2 regions of the Saccharopolyspora erythraea genome follow, and region 1 is predicted to be linked to the other one. Evidence: riboswitches for the same ligand, from Rfam matches in the RefSeq annotation. Region 1 holds a riboswitch; the other holds the start of a gene.
The links. Region 1 has a riboswitch for cobalamin ahead of HUO13_RS17160 (ABC transporter substrate-binding protein). Riboswitches for the same ligand answer to the same signal wherever they lie in the genome.
Positions count from the first base shown of each region.

Region 2: it holds a riboswitch for cobalamin, as region 1 does, so the genes downstream of both, HUO13_RS29950 (HoxN/HupN/NixA family nickel/cobalt transporter) here and HUO13_RS17160 (ABC transporter substrate-binding protein) in region 1, are expected to answer to the same signal.

Region 1 is NZ_CP054839.1:3,735,314-3,742,500, forward strand. Features, by position in the region: gene benC (benzoate 1,2-dioxygenase electron transfer component BenC) at 1-1,597, shown strand, start outside; gene HUO13_RS17155 (helix-turn-helix transcriptional regulator) at 1,686-4,388, shown strand; cobalamin riboswitch at 4,453-4,648, shown strand; gene HUO13_RS17160 (ABC transporter substrate-binding protein) at 4,854-5,753, shown strand; gene HUO13_RS17165 (FecCD family ABC transporter permease) at 5,750-6,766, shown strand; gene HUO13_RS17170 (ABC transporter ATP-binding protein) at 6,763-7,187, shown strand, end outside.
Region 2 is NZ_CP054839.1:6,701,618-6,708,804, reverse strand. Features, by position in the region: gene cbiE (precorrin-6y C5,15-methyltransferase (decarboxylating) subunit CbiE) at 1-626, shown strand, start outside; gene HUO13_RS29960 (cobalamin biosynthesis protein) at 623-1,912, shown strand; gene HUO13_RS29955 (DUF1876 domain-containing protein) at 2,051-2,320, opposite strand; cobalamin riboswitch at 2,507-2,696, shown strand; gene HUO13_RS29950 (HoxN/HupN/NixA family nickel/cobalt transporter) at 2,752-3,921, shown strand; gene cobA (uroporphyrinogen-III C-methyltransferase) at 4,023-5,246, shown strand; gene HUO13_RS29940 (cell division protein SepF) at 5,348-5,584, shown strand; gene cobN (cobaltochelatase subunit CobN) at 5,764-7,187, opposite strand, start outside.

The sequences.
Region 1 (7,187 bases):
GGTCGAGGCGTCGCAGGTCGACATGCGGGAGCCCGTCGGTGTCGGGGCCGCGGAGGGGCGTGCGCTGGCGGGGCAAAAGGTCTTCCCGCCCGCGCACATGCGACCGTCCGGCCCTGGCGGCGGTCGGCCGCAGGCCGACGAGGACGCCACGATGCGCGCCGTGGCAGGCCAGGCCATCTGGCCGGGTGAGAGTGCAGGTGTACGCGCGCCGGACGCCGGGGAACCGCTGCGACCGGCGGGCGCCGCGCGGGCGGTCGCGGGACAGGAGATGCTGCCCGCGCGCGACGACATCGCGCCGCTGTCGGCACCGCGGGCGACGCCCGGCGGCTACGAGATCGGCGAGGAGCACCCGTCCGTGCACGAGTCCGACGCGGTCTTCGAAGCGAGGCAGGCGCTCGAGCTGGGCGCCCTGGAGATCACCATCGGCAGGCTCACCTCCCAGCAGCTCGCGGGCTACCGGCTGCTGGCGGAGGCGACCGAGCCCTACGTGCAAGGCGACCGGTTCGTCGACGCCGCGGCGTTCACCGAGGCCAACGCCGCGTTCCACGACTACCTGTTCACCCTCACCGGCAACGAGCACCTGCTGCAGGCGTACCAGGCGCTCGGGGTGAAGGGGCACATGGCCGAGACCCTGCGCGGGGCGAGCTGGTGCCACCCGCGGTGCACGCAGGACCACCTGGACATCGTCACCGCGTTCGAGGAGGGCGACCGGCAGACCGCGCGCCGCCTCGTCGCCGAGCACGCCGAGCGCTCCAAGATCACCACCCGCCGGGCGATGGACGACGCCAAGCAGGCGCGGCGGCCCGCGTTCGTCAGCCCCGGCCGGTTCGACGGCAAGGTCGTCGTGGTCACCGGCGCGGCCCAGGGCATCGGGGAACGCACGGCCCGCCGGATCGGTGCCGAAGGCGGCACGGTCGTCCTCGCCGACCGGTCCGACCTGGTCACCGGCCTGGCCGAGGAGTTGCGCGCCGACGGTCGCGAGTCGCTGGCGGTCGTCGCGGACCTGGAGAGCTGGGAAGGTGCGGCCACGGTGGCCGAGCGTGCGCTCGCCCGCTTCGGCCGGATCGACGTGCTGGTCAACAACGTCGGCGGGGCCATCTGCTTCAAGCCGTTCACCGAGTTCACCGAGCAGGAGATCCGGGCGGAGATCGATCGTTCCCTGATGACCGCGCTGTGGTGCTGCCGGGCCGTGCTGCCGTCGATGGCCGAGCAGGGAAGCGGGGTCGTCGTGAACGTCTCCTCGGCCGCGACGCGCGGAATCCACCGGATCCCGTACTCGGCGGCCAAGGGCGGCGTCAACGCCATCACCGCGTCGTTGGCGTTCGAGTACGCCGACGCGGGAATCAGGGTCGTCGCGACCGCGCCGGGAGGGACGGACGCGCCGCCGCGCCGCGTCTCCCGCGGTGGGCCGCCGCTGGTCGGCGATCAGCAGAAGGCGTGGTTCCAGGCGCACATCGACCAGACGGTGAGCTCCTCGCTGATGAAGCGGTACGGGTCCCTGGACGAGCAGGCCGCGGCGATCACGTTCCTGGCCTCCGACGAAGCCTCCTACATCACCGGCACGGTGCTGCCCGTAGCCGGAGGGGATCCGGGCTGACGCCGGGCACGGACGGCGGCCCAGCAGTGCGGGGACGACCCCGTCGCCGAAGGGGGCACCTCGATGCCGGCCGATCTACTGTGAGCGTGTGACCGGACCCGCGCAGCCGCTGATCGGCCAGGGCGACGCCCTCGCCGATCTGGAGGGCCTGGTGCTCCGGGCCGGCGAGCACCATTGCGGCTTCGTCGTGGTGAGCGGCGCGGCGGGCACGGGCAAGAGCACGCTCGGCAGGCGGCTGCTGGCCCGGCACGAGGGACCCGCGTGGTGGGCCACGGCGGCGCCGTGGGAGTCGCGCCAGCCCTACGGGGTCGTCGCGCAGATGCAGCCGGACCTCGACGTCGGGGCCGGCCCGGTGGCCGTCGCCGAGCGCGTGGCGGACCGGCTCGCCGCGTCGGACGGCACGACCGTCGCCGTCGTGGACGACGGGCACTGGGCTGACGAGGAATCCCTCCAGGCGTTGGCGTCGGTCGTCCGGCACCATCCGCGGGCCCGGCTGCTCGTCGTCGCGTTCGCGGTCACCGGCGACCCGCGCGCCCGGGCGGCGACCCTGGAGCTGCTGCCGCGCATCGCCACCGCCGAGATCCGGCTGAGCCCGCTCACCGCCGCGCAGGTCAACGAGTTCGCGGCGGCGCGCGGGGTCGTGTTGCACCCGTCGATCGCGGAACGGCTCTGCCACCACACCCAGGGCGTCGCACGCCACATCGCGCAGTTGCTGGACGAGGTTCCCGCTGCGACGTGGACGCGTTTCGACCCCGGGCTTCCGGCCCCCGCCGCGGTGGCCGCACGGGTGCGCGAACTGCTCGCGGGCTGCTCGCCGGCCGTTCGGGGTTTCGTGGAGGCGACTGCCGTGCTGGGACCGGGCACAGCGGTCCGCGACGCCGCGCTGCTGGCGGGTGTCGAGGACGGCCTGCTGACCGTTCTCGACGAAGCCTGCGCCACGGGGCTGGTCTGCCTCGCAGCTCGTGGGCTGACCGAGGTCGGTCCCGCGGACCCCATGGTGCGCGCCGCCGTGCTGGCCGCACTGGCACCGGGCCGCAGGTCCGGCCTGCACCGCCGGGCGGCCGGCCTGGTCGACGACCCGGCCCGCAAACTGCGGCTCCTCGTCGCCGCGAGTCCCGTGCCGGACCCCGCCGTCGCCGATCGCCTCGACGCGCTGGCCACCGAGCGGGCATCGGAAGGGGCGTGGGCGGAGGCCGCGTCACTGCTCATCGACGCGAGCCGGCTCACCGAGGACCGGCTGGAGCGGGAAAGCCGCATCAGCCGCGCCGTCGACGCGCTGATCGGGGCCGGAGACGTGTTCGCGGCCGCCGCCCTCGTTCCCGAGGTGGAGAGCCTGCGCGAGACGCCGCTGCGCAACGCGGTGCTGGGCTACCTGGCCGTCGTCCGCGGGCGGGTGGCCGAGGCGGAGTCCCGGCTCGGCCGGGCCTGGCGGCTGGTCAACGCCGAGCGCGACCCGGACGTCGCCGCGCTGATCTGCCAGCGCTACGTGCTGCACGCGCTCGTCCGCTGCCGCGCCGACGATCTCGTGACCTGGGCCGACCGGGCGATCTCGCTGGCGGGGCCGGAGGCGCCAGCCGCGGTCGAGGCCGCCGCGATCCGCGGGCTGGGGCTGGCCGCGACGGGACGGGCTCGCCAGGCGCGCCGCGACTACGCGCGCCTGGGGGAGCGGGTTCGCCACGGAGCGCAGGCCCAGCGGGTGATGATGGCCCGCGGCTGGCTCAACCTGCTCACCGACGCGGTCGACGACGCGCGCGCCGAGCTGGAAAGCGCCGTGCCGACGACCTTCCTCGGCGGTTCGACCCGGATCTCGCTGTGGGCGCGGGCCTGGCTCGCACGCGCGCAGTTCCTCGCCGGGGCGTGGGACGACGCGATGCGCACCGTGCGCGACGCGGCGCCTCTGCTCGAACGCAGCGGCATCGTCCTCACCGGTCCGCTGCTGCACTGGACCGAGGTGACCGTGCACGCGTTGCGCGGTGAGTGGGAGCAGGCCGAGCAGGCGTTGCTGCGCTGCGACGCCGGACCGCAGGACTACGAGATCATGCGGGTCCCCACCTACCTGGCCCGGGCGCAGGTCGCCGAGGCGCGCGCCGACTCCGCAGGCGTGCTGCGAGCCCTGCATCCGCTCACCCAGTCCTGGGCCGCCGCCGGCATCGACGAACCCGGCCACTGGCCGTGGCACGACATGTACGCCCACGCCCTCGTGCTGGAAGGACGCCACGAGGAGGCCGACGCGTTCCTGCTGCCGCACGAGCGGCTGGCGGCCGCGCGCGAGCACGCCTCCGCCCGGGCTCGGCTCGCGGCGGCCCGTGGCCGGCTGCTGGGCGCGCAGGGCGATCCGGCCGCGGCCGCGGCCGCCTTCGAGCAGGCCCTGGAACTGCTCGAAGGGCTTCCGCTGCGCTACGACCACGCGCGCGTCGCCTTCGCCTACGGCCAGACGTTGCGGCGGGCCGGGAAGCGCCGCGAGGCGGACGCGGTCCTCACCACCGCCCGCGACGGCTTCGCCACCATGGGCGCCGCGACCTACGTGGAGCGGTGCGACCGCGAGCTCAAAGCAGGCGGCGTGCACGCGTTGCGCGCGGAGCGGGCCTTCAACGAGCTCACCCCGCAGGAGGAGGCCGTCGCCCGGCTCGTCGCACGCGGACTGTCCAACCGGGAGGCCGCCGCGGAACTGTTCCTGTCCACCAAGACGGTCCAGTACCACCTGACCCGCATCTACACCAAGCTCGGCATCCGCTCCCGGGCCGAGCTCGCGGCCCTGCGCGGCGCTTCGGAGGAACCGAACCGGGAATGAGCACCGGCCGGTTCGCGCCGCTGCGAGAAGGCTCACGTTGGTTGGGCGGACGTGATCGTGTCGGTTAGGGTGCCTGCGAGCCAGCCGTACCCGGTGAACGGGTCAGGGAATCCGGTCGGAAGCCGGAACTGACGCGCAGCGGTAGGGGCGGCGGACGGGGAAGGGCCGCGTGCGGCCCGCCACTGGGAGCGGTTCCCGGGAAGGCTCCCCGTTCCGGATTGCGCCCGAGTCCGAAGACCTGCTGGTTCCCCGCGCGCCCGCCCGGGCGTGCGGGGACTCGCCCCTTGCGGCTTCGCGTACGAGCCCGAGCGAAGGACACGGATGCTGCTGTTCTCTCTTTTCGCGCGCCGGCGTCGTCTTGCCCGGCCAGGGCGCAAGACCCTGCTCGCCGGTGTGGTCGCGGTCGCCCTCTGCGGATGTTCAGCGCCGCCCACGGGAAGTGCCCCGCCAGGGCAGTCCACTGCCATGCGCAACTGCGATCGCGATGTCGTCGTCGAGACACCGCCGCGGCGTGCGGTGAGCCTCAACCAGAGCACGACCGAGATCATGCTCTCGCTGGGACTGCAGGACCGGATGGTCGGGACCGCGACCTGGACCGAACCCGTCGCGCCGCACCTGGCCGCGGCCAACGCGCGAGTGCCCCGGTTGGCGGAGAACACCCCGTCGTTCGAGGGCGTGCTGGCGACCGAGCCCGACATCGTGCTGGGCGCGTACCACGCCATCTTCACCGACCAGCGCGTTGCCTCGCGGGACCGGTTCGCGCAGTTGGGCGTGCCGACCTACCTCTCGCCTAGCAACTGCCTGCCGGAGGAGGCGCCGCTGGGCAGGCCGACCGAGCTGGACGACATCTACCGCGAGGTCCACGAGATCGCCACGATCTTCGGAGTGCCGGAGCGCGGTGATGCCCTCGTCGCCCAGTTGCGGGGGCGGGTCGCGGCCGCTCAAGCCCGCGTGGCCGGGTTGCGGTCGCGCGACGAGCAGTCGGTGCTGTTCTGGTTCGCCAGGACCGAATCGCCTTACGTGGCCGGTGGAACCGGTTCTCCGGGGATCATGGCCCGCGCGTTGGGCGTGCGCAACGCCTACGGGGACGTGGCATCGATGTGGCCCCAGGTCGGTTGGGAGGACGTGCTGAGCCGCGAGCCGACGGTTCTGGTGCTCGGCGACCTCACCAGGGACCAGGAGGGCGACAGCCTCAGGTCCAAGGTGGACTTCCTGCGCGGCGACCCCGCGGTGTCGCAGCTCGAGGCAGTGCGGCGGCAGGACTGGATCCCGATGAGCGGCACCGCGCTGAACGTCAGCATGCGCACCGTCGACGGAATCGAGGCGCTGGCCGACAAGCTCGTCGCCATGGAGCGGCACGGGTGATCCGCACGCGGGCCCGTTGGCTTGTCGCGGGTGGCTTGCCCGTGCTGGTGATGTCGGTCGCGGTCGTGCTCACCGTGGGACCGGCCGACATCTCGGTCGGTGACGTCACCGAGGTGGTCCGGGCGCGGCTCGGGCTGGGCACCACCGACGTTTCCCGCATCGCGCAGGGCATCGTGTGGGAGCTGCGCCTGCCCAGGGCGCTGCTGGCGGCGATCTGCGGCGCGGGCCTGGGCGTCTGCGGTGCGGTGTTGCAGTCGCTGCTGCGCAATCCGCTGGCGGACCCGTACCTGCTGGGGATCTCGTCGGGGGCGTCCACCGGTGCGGTGGTGGTCGCCGTGCTCGGCGCGGGCGCGGGCGCGATCGGGCTGGCCGTCGGTGCGTTCGCCGGCGCGCTGGTCGCCTTCGCCCTGGTGATGGCGCTGGCCGCGCTCGCGGGCGGCGGCACGAGCCGCGTCATCCTCGCCGGCGTCGCGGGCAGCCAGCTGTTCTCCGCGCTGACCTCATACATCGTCATGACCTCCGCCGACGCCCAGCAGACCCAGGGCGTGCTGTTCTGGCTGCTCGGTTCCCTGTCCGGGGCCCGATGGGACGACGTCGCGCTCGCGGGCGCGGTGTGCGCGCTGGGCCTGCTGCTGTGCCAGTCGCAGGCGGGTGCGCTGGACGCCTTCGCTTTCGGTCACGACTCGGCCGCCTCGCTGGGAGTGGCCGTGCAACGCGTACGAGGGCTCCTGCTCGCGGGCACCGCGCTGGTGACCGCGACCCTGGTGGCATCCTCGGGCGCCATCGGCTTCGTCGGACTCGTGCTGCCGCAGGCCGCCCGGTTCCTGGTGGGTACCCGGCACCGCGCGTTGCTGCCGGCCACCGCCGTGCTGGGCGCGATCCTGCTGGTGTGGGTGGACTCGCTGGCCGGTGCCGTCGCCGCGCCGCAGGAGGTTCCGGTGGGAGTCATCACCGCGTTGGTCGGCGTGCCGGCCTTCGCCTTCCTGCTGGTGCGGAAACGGGGGATGTCGTGACACTCGAGACCCGTGACGTGTCGTGGCGCCTCGGCGGGACCGTCATCCTGGACGGGATCACCGTCGAGGTCGAGTCCGGGTCGACCCTCGGGCTGCTCGGCCCCAACGGCTCCGGCAAGTCCTCCCTGCTGCGGTTGCTCGCGGGTCTGCGGCGGCGGTCGTCGGGCGGCGTTCTACTCGACGGCGACGAGATCGGGGGTATCGGCCGTCGTTCGCTCGCTCGCCGGATAGCGCTGGTCGAGCAGGAGACGAGCACCGAGCTCGATCTCACCGTCGCCGAGGTCGTCGCGCTGGGCCGCACACCGCACCGCGGTGCGTGGGCGCCCGCGAGGGCCGCCGACGTGGAGGCGGTGAACGACGCTCTCGCGCGCACCGACGCCACCGCGCTGGCGCAACGGCGCTGGCACACCCTCTCCGGTGG
Region 2 (7,187 bases), 3.0 Mb from region 1:
ATCCCGACACCGTGCCGCAGCGCAGCTGGCACGCCGGAGGTGATCCACTGCCGCCGGAGCCGGGCTGGGCGCTACCGGAGGACGAGTTCTCCCACCGTGACGGCATGGTCACCGCCTCCGAGGTCCGCGCCGTCGCGCTGGCCAGGCTCGCGCCGCGCCCCGGCACTCTGGTCTGGGACGTCGGCGCCGGTTCCGGCTCGGTAGCGGTGGAGTGCGCCCGGATGGGCGCGGCGACCATCGCCGTGGAGTCCGACGAGGCCCAGGTCGTGCGGCTGATCACCAACGCCGCCGGGCACGGCGTGGACGTGCGGGTCGTGGAGGCGGCGGCCCCGCAGGCGTTGCGGGGGCTGCCGAAACCGGACGCGATCTTCATCGGCGGCGGGGGTTCGGACGTCGTCGCCGCCTGCGCGCACGCCGGGGCCACCCGGGTGGTCGCGGCGCTGACGGCGCTGGACCGCGTCGCCGGCACCCGCGACGCGCTGCGCTACGCCGGCTACCAGGTCGAAGGCGTCCAGCTCTCGGCCAGCAGGCTGGTGGACCTGCCCGACGGCGCGCCGAGCCTGCAGCCGACCCAGCCGGTGGTGCTGATCTCGGGCCACCGCGAGACCTCGGGTGAGCAGTCGTGATCGGTCTGTTCGCACTCACCCCGGCGGCTCGCCGGGCCGCCGCCGAGCTCGCGTCGCGGCTCGGATCGGACGCGGTGCTGGCCGACGGGCCGCTCGCGCCGACCGTCCGGCGCATGTGGCCGCTGCTGGATGCTGCGGTGTTCTTCCTGTCCGCCGGTGAGGCGGTGCGGCTGGTCGCGCCGCTGCTGACCGACCGGCAGGTCGACCCCGGCGTGGTGTGCGTGGACGAGGAGCTGCGCTTCGCCGTCGCGCTGGACGGCGGGCAGGACGCGGGCGCGAACGCGCTGGCCCAGCAGGTCGCGGACGTGCTCGGCTGCACCCCGGTGATCACCACGACGCCGGGCGGTGGCAGCAGCTCGCCGTGGGACGAGGTCGTCGACCTGCTCGACGCCGCGGTGGACGGCGACATCGCCGCCTGCGGTGCCGCCGTGCTCGACGGCGCGCCGGTCCAGCTGCTCAACCCGCACGGGTTCCCGTTGCCGGCGCTGCCGGAGAACGTGTGCGCCGAGCCGAAGAATCCGCTGTGGACGGTCGTGATGGACGACCGCAGGCCCTACGGCGACGACCCCGAGCGCACCGTCCGGATCGTGCCCCGCACGGTCGTCGTGGGCGTCGGCTCGCGGCGCGGGGTGGCCCGGTCGGAGGTGACCGAGCTGGTGGCGACGCTGGAGCGCGGGCACGGCCTGGACCTGCGGTCGGTGCGCGCGTTCGCCACCGTCGAGGGCAAGGCCGACGAGGACGGCGTCGTCGAGGCCGTGCAGGACCTGGGCTTCTGGCACGCGGTGGAGGCCGGGGACGAGCTGCCGCTGCTGGTGTACCCGGCGGCGACGCTGGCCGAGGTCGAGGTACCCAACCCCAGCGAGGCCGTGGAGGCCGAGCTGGGCACACCGAGCGTGGCGGAGGCGGCGGCGCTGCACGCGGTCGCCGAGCACGGTGCGCCCGAACTCGTCGTGGCCAAGATCAGCAGCGCAGGCGCGACCATCGCGGCGGCCCGGCCCCGCCCGAGGGGCCGGCTCGCGGTGGTCGACCTCGGCCCGGCGCCCGACCTGCGCACGCCGCGCGCCGAGGCGGAGCTGCGCCGCGCCGCGGTCGTGGTCGACCCGGACGGGCGCGGCGAGGAGCTGCGGCACCTGCTCCGGCAGGGGACGGAGGTCCGCGCCGGCGGCGCGGCGGATGCCGTCGCGCTGGCGCGGTCGGGCCGGGCGGTGGCGCTGCTCTCCGCCGACGCCGACGTCGACGCCGCGGACATCGACGTCGTCCGCGTGCCGGGAGTGCCGTCGGTCTGAGGCTCGGGCGGGGCCGGGCCTCTGGGCGGTGGCCCCGGGCCGCGAGCGAGCCGGCCGGCGGCGGGCGCGGCCTGGCGAGCGGGCCATCCCGCCGCAAGCAAGCGCAGGCCACCTGGCGGACCGGGTGGCCGGGCTTTGTCAGGCAGGCAGGTGCACCCGCCGGTGGAGGCGGTCGCCGATGTCGTGCGCCGCGGTGTCCAGCAGCTTGTGCGCCAGCTCGAACAGGGCGCGGGCGACTGCGATCTCGTCGCCGATCTGCGGTACGTCGGGGTCGTCCGGGTGCCGCCGTGCGGTGCCGTGCCCGTGCAGCGCCTGCCCGTCGCCGGTGGTCATCCCGACGTCCGCGGTCGTCTTCGCCCCCGCCTCCACGACCTGAAGGTTCAACGTGATCGTCCGAGTCTCGTTCATGATCGCCTCCTCGGTCCTCACGTCGACCAGCATGCGCTGGTCGACGACCCAGCGGAAGGGTTGCCGACCTCACCAGGATGGGTGGCGCGGAGGCGGTCGGCGATGCGGATCACAACGTGCGGCCCAGCGCCCGGTCGGACGGCGTGCCGCGGTCCGGCGCCCGCCGCCGGAACCGCCGCGCGGATTGACCTCGGTCGGTCTGGCGGTCAGGATACGACGGCCTGCGGCGCAGGAACCCGGTGCGAATCCGGGACGGTCCCGCCACTGTGACCGGGGAGCGGACCCGACGTGCGGCCACGGCCCGTGAGGGCTGGAAGGCTCGGGTGACCCGCTGCGATCCGGGAGTCAGGAGACTCGCTGCCGGCCCCGCGTCGCGCCCGCGGCGCGCGGATCAGGAGCCCCAGGGCGGAGAACCCAGGAGATCCCGGCAGATGTCGATCGAGCAGCGATCCGTGCAGTCGCCCCACGCGTGGGGCGCCGTCGAGCGCAGGAAGGCCGCGTGGGTGCTCGCCGCGGTCGGCGCGCTGCACCTGGTGGGCTGGAGCGCCTACCTGCTGCACCAGCAGTCGTTCAGCGCGGCGGGCGGGCTGGCCGCCGCCGGGACGACTGCCTACCTCCTCGGCCTCCGGCACGGATTCGACGCCGACCACGTGGCCGTGATCGACGACGCGACGCGGCTGCTCATGCAGCGCGGGCGGCGCCCGGTGTCGACCGGCATGTGGTTCGCCCTCGGGCACGCCAGCGTGGTGCTGCTGCTGGCCTTCGCGGTCGCCTTCGTCGCGGGCCCGGCCGCGCAGGCGTGGGCGGAGGAGGCCGGTCTGCGGACCGGGCTGTTCGTCGACGTGGTCGTGGTCGTGGTGCTGGGCGCGCTGGCGGTCCTCAACGCCGTCGTGCTGCGCGACGCGCTCCGGCTGCTGCGCCGGGCCCGGCGGGGCGTCGTCGGCGAGGACGAGATCGAGCTGGTGCTCGGGCGGCGCGGGCTGATGGCCCGGCTGCTGCGCGGGCGGATGCGGGCCATGGTCGGCCGGTCCTGGCACCTGTTCGGCATCGGGCTGCTGTTCGGTCTCGGCATGCAGACCGCGACCGAGGTCACAGTGCTGGCCATGGTCGCGCCCGACCAGCACCTGCCGGGGATCGCGGTGCTGAGCCTGCCGCTGCTGTTCGCCGCCGGGATGTGCACAGTGGACAGCGTGGACGGCATGCTGATGTCGCGCGCCTACACCTGGTCCCTGGCCAGACCGCTGCGCAGGCTCTCGGTGAACGTGACGACCACGGCGCTGACGGTCGTGCTCGCCGCCTTGGTCGCGGTGGTCGTGCTGGCCGGGGCGCTGGCGGAGCTGGGGCTCTCGCCGCTGGAGCCGGTGGCGGGCCTCGGTGACCACTTCGAACTGCTCGGCTATCTGACGCTGGCGGCTTTCATGGCAGTATGGGGCGGCGCCGCGCTCTGGTGGCGGCTGTCCCGATCGGACGACCGCGCCGGCGGCGGACCGGCCCCCGCGACCGGCACGCCCGGGGCCTCCGGGACCGCCGGGGCGGCTGAGGCGACCGGCGCGCCGGGCGCGACCGGCGCCGGGCGGGCGCCCTCGGACGGCGCGCCGTGACCGGGCCGGTGCTCGTGGAGCCACGACGAGGTGGTGTTCGCGCTCCTTCCCAGCACTGATCCGGCGGTGGCGCCGGGCGAGACACGACACGGACAACGGACATGACCACGCACACTGAGCACCACTACTTCGCAGGACTCGACCTCACCGGCAAGCGGGTGGTCGTGGTCGGGGCCGGGACCGTCGCCCAGCGCCGGGTACCCAGGCTGATCAACGCGGGTGCTCTGGTCGATGTCATCGCGCCGGAGGCGACCCCGGCGGTGGAGGCGATGGCCGACGCGGGCGAGCTGCGCTGGCACCGCCGCCCCTACGCCGAGGGCGACCTCGACGGCGCCTGGTACGCGCTGGCCTGCGCGACCGGCGGCGAGGTCAACGCCGCGGTCGCCGACGAGGCCCTGCGTCGGCGGGTGTTCTGCGTGCGCGCCGACGACGCCTCGCAGGGCACGGCCGTGACCCCGGCGGTGGCCGAGCACGGCGGTCTGCTGCTCGGAGTGCTGGCGGGCGGCGACCACCGCCGCTCGGCGTCGGTGCGCGACGCCCTCGCCGAGGCGCTGCGCACCGGGGTGGTCGACGAGCGCGCCGAGGCGCCCGCGCCGGGCGTCGCGCTGGTCGGCGGCGGCCCCGGCGACCCGGACCTGATCACGGTGCGCGGCAGGCAGCTGCTGGGCCGCGCCGACGTGGTGATCACCGACCGGCTGGCGCCGCGGGAGCTGCTGGAGGAGCTGGGCCCGCACGTCGAGGTCGTCGACGCGTCCAAGATCCCCTACGGCCGGGCGGCGAACCAGGACGTCATCAACTCGCTGCTGATCGAGCACGCCAGGGCGGGCAGGTTCGTGGTGCGGCTCAAGGGCGGCGACCCCTACGTCTTCGGGCGCGGTTTCGAGGAGCTGCTGGCGTGCGTGGAAGCGGGGGTGGCCGTCACGGCCGTCCCGGGCATCACCAGCGCGTTCGCGGCACCGTCGGCGGCGGAAGTGCCGGTGACCCACCGCGGCGTGGCGCACGAGGTCGTGGTCGTGTCCGGGCACGTCGGCCCGCACGACGAGCAGTCGCTGGTGGACTGGCCCGCGCTGGCGAAGCTGCGCGGCACCCTGGTGCTGATGATGGCGGTCAAGCGCATCGGGGAGTTCGCGGAGGTGCTGATCGAGCACGGGCGCGACCCCAAGTCGCCGGTGGCGGTGGTGCAGGAGGCCACCACCCGCGGCCAGCGCGCCCTGCGCAGCACCCTCGACGAGGTGGCCGAGGCGATCCACGGCGAGGGCGTGAACCCACCGGCGGTGATCGTCATCGGCCCGGTCGCCGACCTGGCACCCGAGTCGCGTCGCTGAGACCGACCGCGAGCCCCCAACCCTGCCGGGGCGGGGGTTCCTCGCGAGTGATCCCGCTGGTCAGCGCTTGACTTCCGGATTTCCGCGGTAAGACTTGAGCCGTGGTCAAGACGCTGCATCCGCAGAGCTACCAGGACGTCTACTACGTCGGGGACTACTTCCGCCAGGGCAACGCGGTCGTGATGGACTTGACCGCCATGTCCAACGCCGAGGCGATCCAGCTCGTCGACTTCGCCGCCGGGCTCGTGGTCGGAAAGGGCGGCGACATGGACCGGATCGCACCAAAAGTGTTCCTGCTGCGGCCTCCAGGAGTGGAGGCCGCAGCAGCCGACCGCTGAGAAATCTTCCAGAAGTGGTTCGCGTAGTGGTGAGGGTGGCGGAACCTCAGAAGCCTGCCGGCTCCGGGATCGCCGACATCATGAATGCCCGATTCACCACGTCGGCGCTGTCCTCGCCAGAAGGCTTCTGAGAACCCGCGGCGGTGCGAGCCGACGCTCACACCGCTTGTGAAACTGCCCTAGCGGTCCTCGAGGTCGCCTTCGGCCTCGAGGTAGACCTCCTGCAGCGCCTGCAGGGTCTCCGGGTTCGGTTCCTCCCACATCTTGCGGTTCGCCGCTTCCAGCAGGCGCTCGGTGATGCCGTGCAGTGCCCACGGGTTGGACTCGGTGAGGAACTTGCGGTTCTCCGGGTCCAGCACGTAGGTCTCGGCCAGCTTCTCGTACATCCAGTCGCCGACGACGCCGGTGGTGGCGTCGTAGCCGAACAGGTAGTCCACCGTCGCCGCCAGCTCGAACGCGCCCTTGTAGCCGTGGCGGCGCATCGCCGCCAGCCACCGGGGGTTGACCACGCGGGCGCGGAACACCCGGGAGGTCTCCTCGGTCAGCGACCGGGTGCGGATCGAGTCGGGCCGGGTGCTGTCTCCGATGTAGGCCGCCGGGGCCTTGCCGGTCAGCGCCCGCACGGTGGCGATCATGCCGCCGTGGTACTGGAAGTAGTCGTCGGAGTCGGCGATGTCGTGCTCGCGGGTGTCGGTGTTCTTGGCCGCCACCGAGATCCGCTTGTAGGCGCTCTCCATGTCCGACCGCGCCGGCTCGCCGTCGAGGCCGCGGCCGTAGGCGAAGCCGCCCCACACCGCGTAGACCTCGGCCAGGTCGCGGTCGTCGCGCCAGTTGCGGCTGTCGATCAGCGGCAGCAGCCCCGCGCCGTAGGCACCCGGCTTGGAGCCGAAGATCCGCATGGTCGCGCGGCGCTGGTCGCCGTGCTCGGCGGTGTCGGCCCGGACGTGGGCGCGCACGAAGTTCTGCTCGTCGGGCTCGTCGAGGTCGGCGACCATCCGCACCGCGTCGTCGAGCAGCGCCACCACGTGCGGGAACGCGTCGCGGAAGAAGCCGCTGATGCGCACCGTGACGTCGACGCGCGGGCGGCCCAGCTCGTCGAGCGGGATCACCTCGAGCCCGTTGACCCGGCGCGAGGCCTCGTCCCAGGTCGGCCGGACGCCCAGCAGCGCCAGCACCTCGGCGATGTCGTCACCGGAGGTGCGCATCGCGCTGGTGCCCCACACCGACAGGCCGACCGAACGCGGCCAGTCGCCGGTGTCGGCGCGGTAGCGCTCGAGCAGCGAGTCGGCGATGGCCCAGCCGGTTTCCCAAGCCAGCCTGCTCGGCACCGCCTTCGGGTCGACCGAGTAGAAGTTGCGGCCAGTGGGCAGCACGTTGATCAGGCCGCGCAGCGGCGATCCGCTGGGCCCCGCCGGGACGTAGCCGCCGTCCAGGGCGTGCAGGGTGGCCGACATCTCGTCGGTCGTGGCGTCGAGCCGGGGCACGACCTCGGTCGCGGCGAACTCCAGGACCCGCACCACCGCGTCGGCAGGCTCCCCGAGGACCTCGGCGCACACCTCGGCCGCCGTGCCGGGCTCCCAGTCGCGGGCCTCCATCGCCTCGA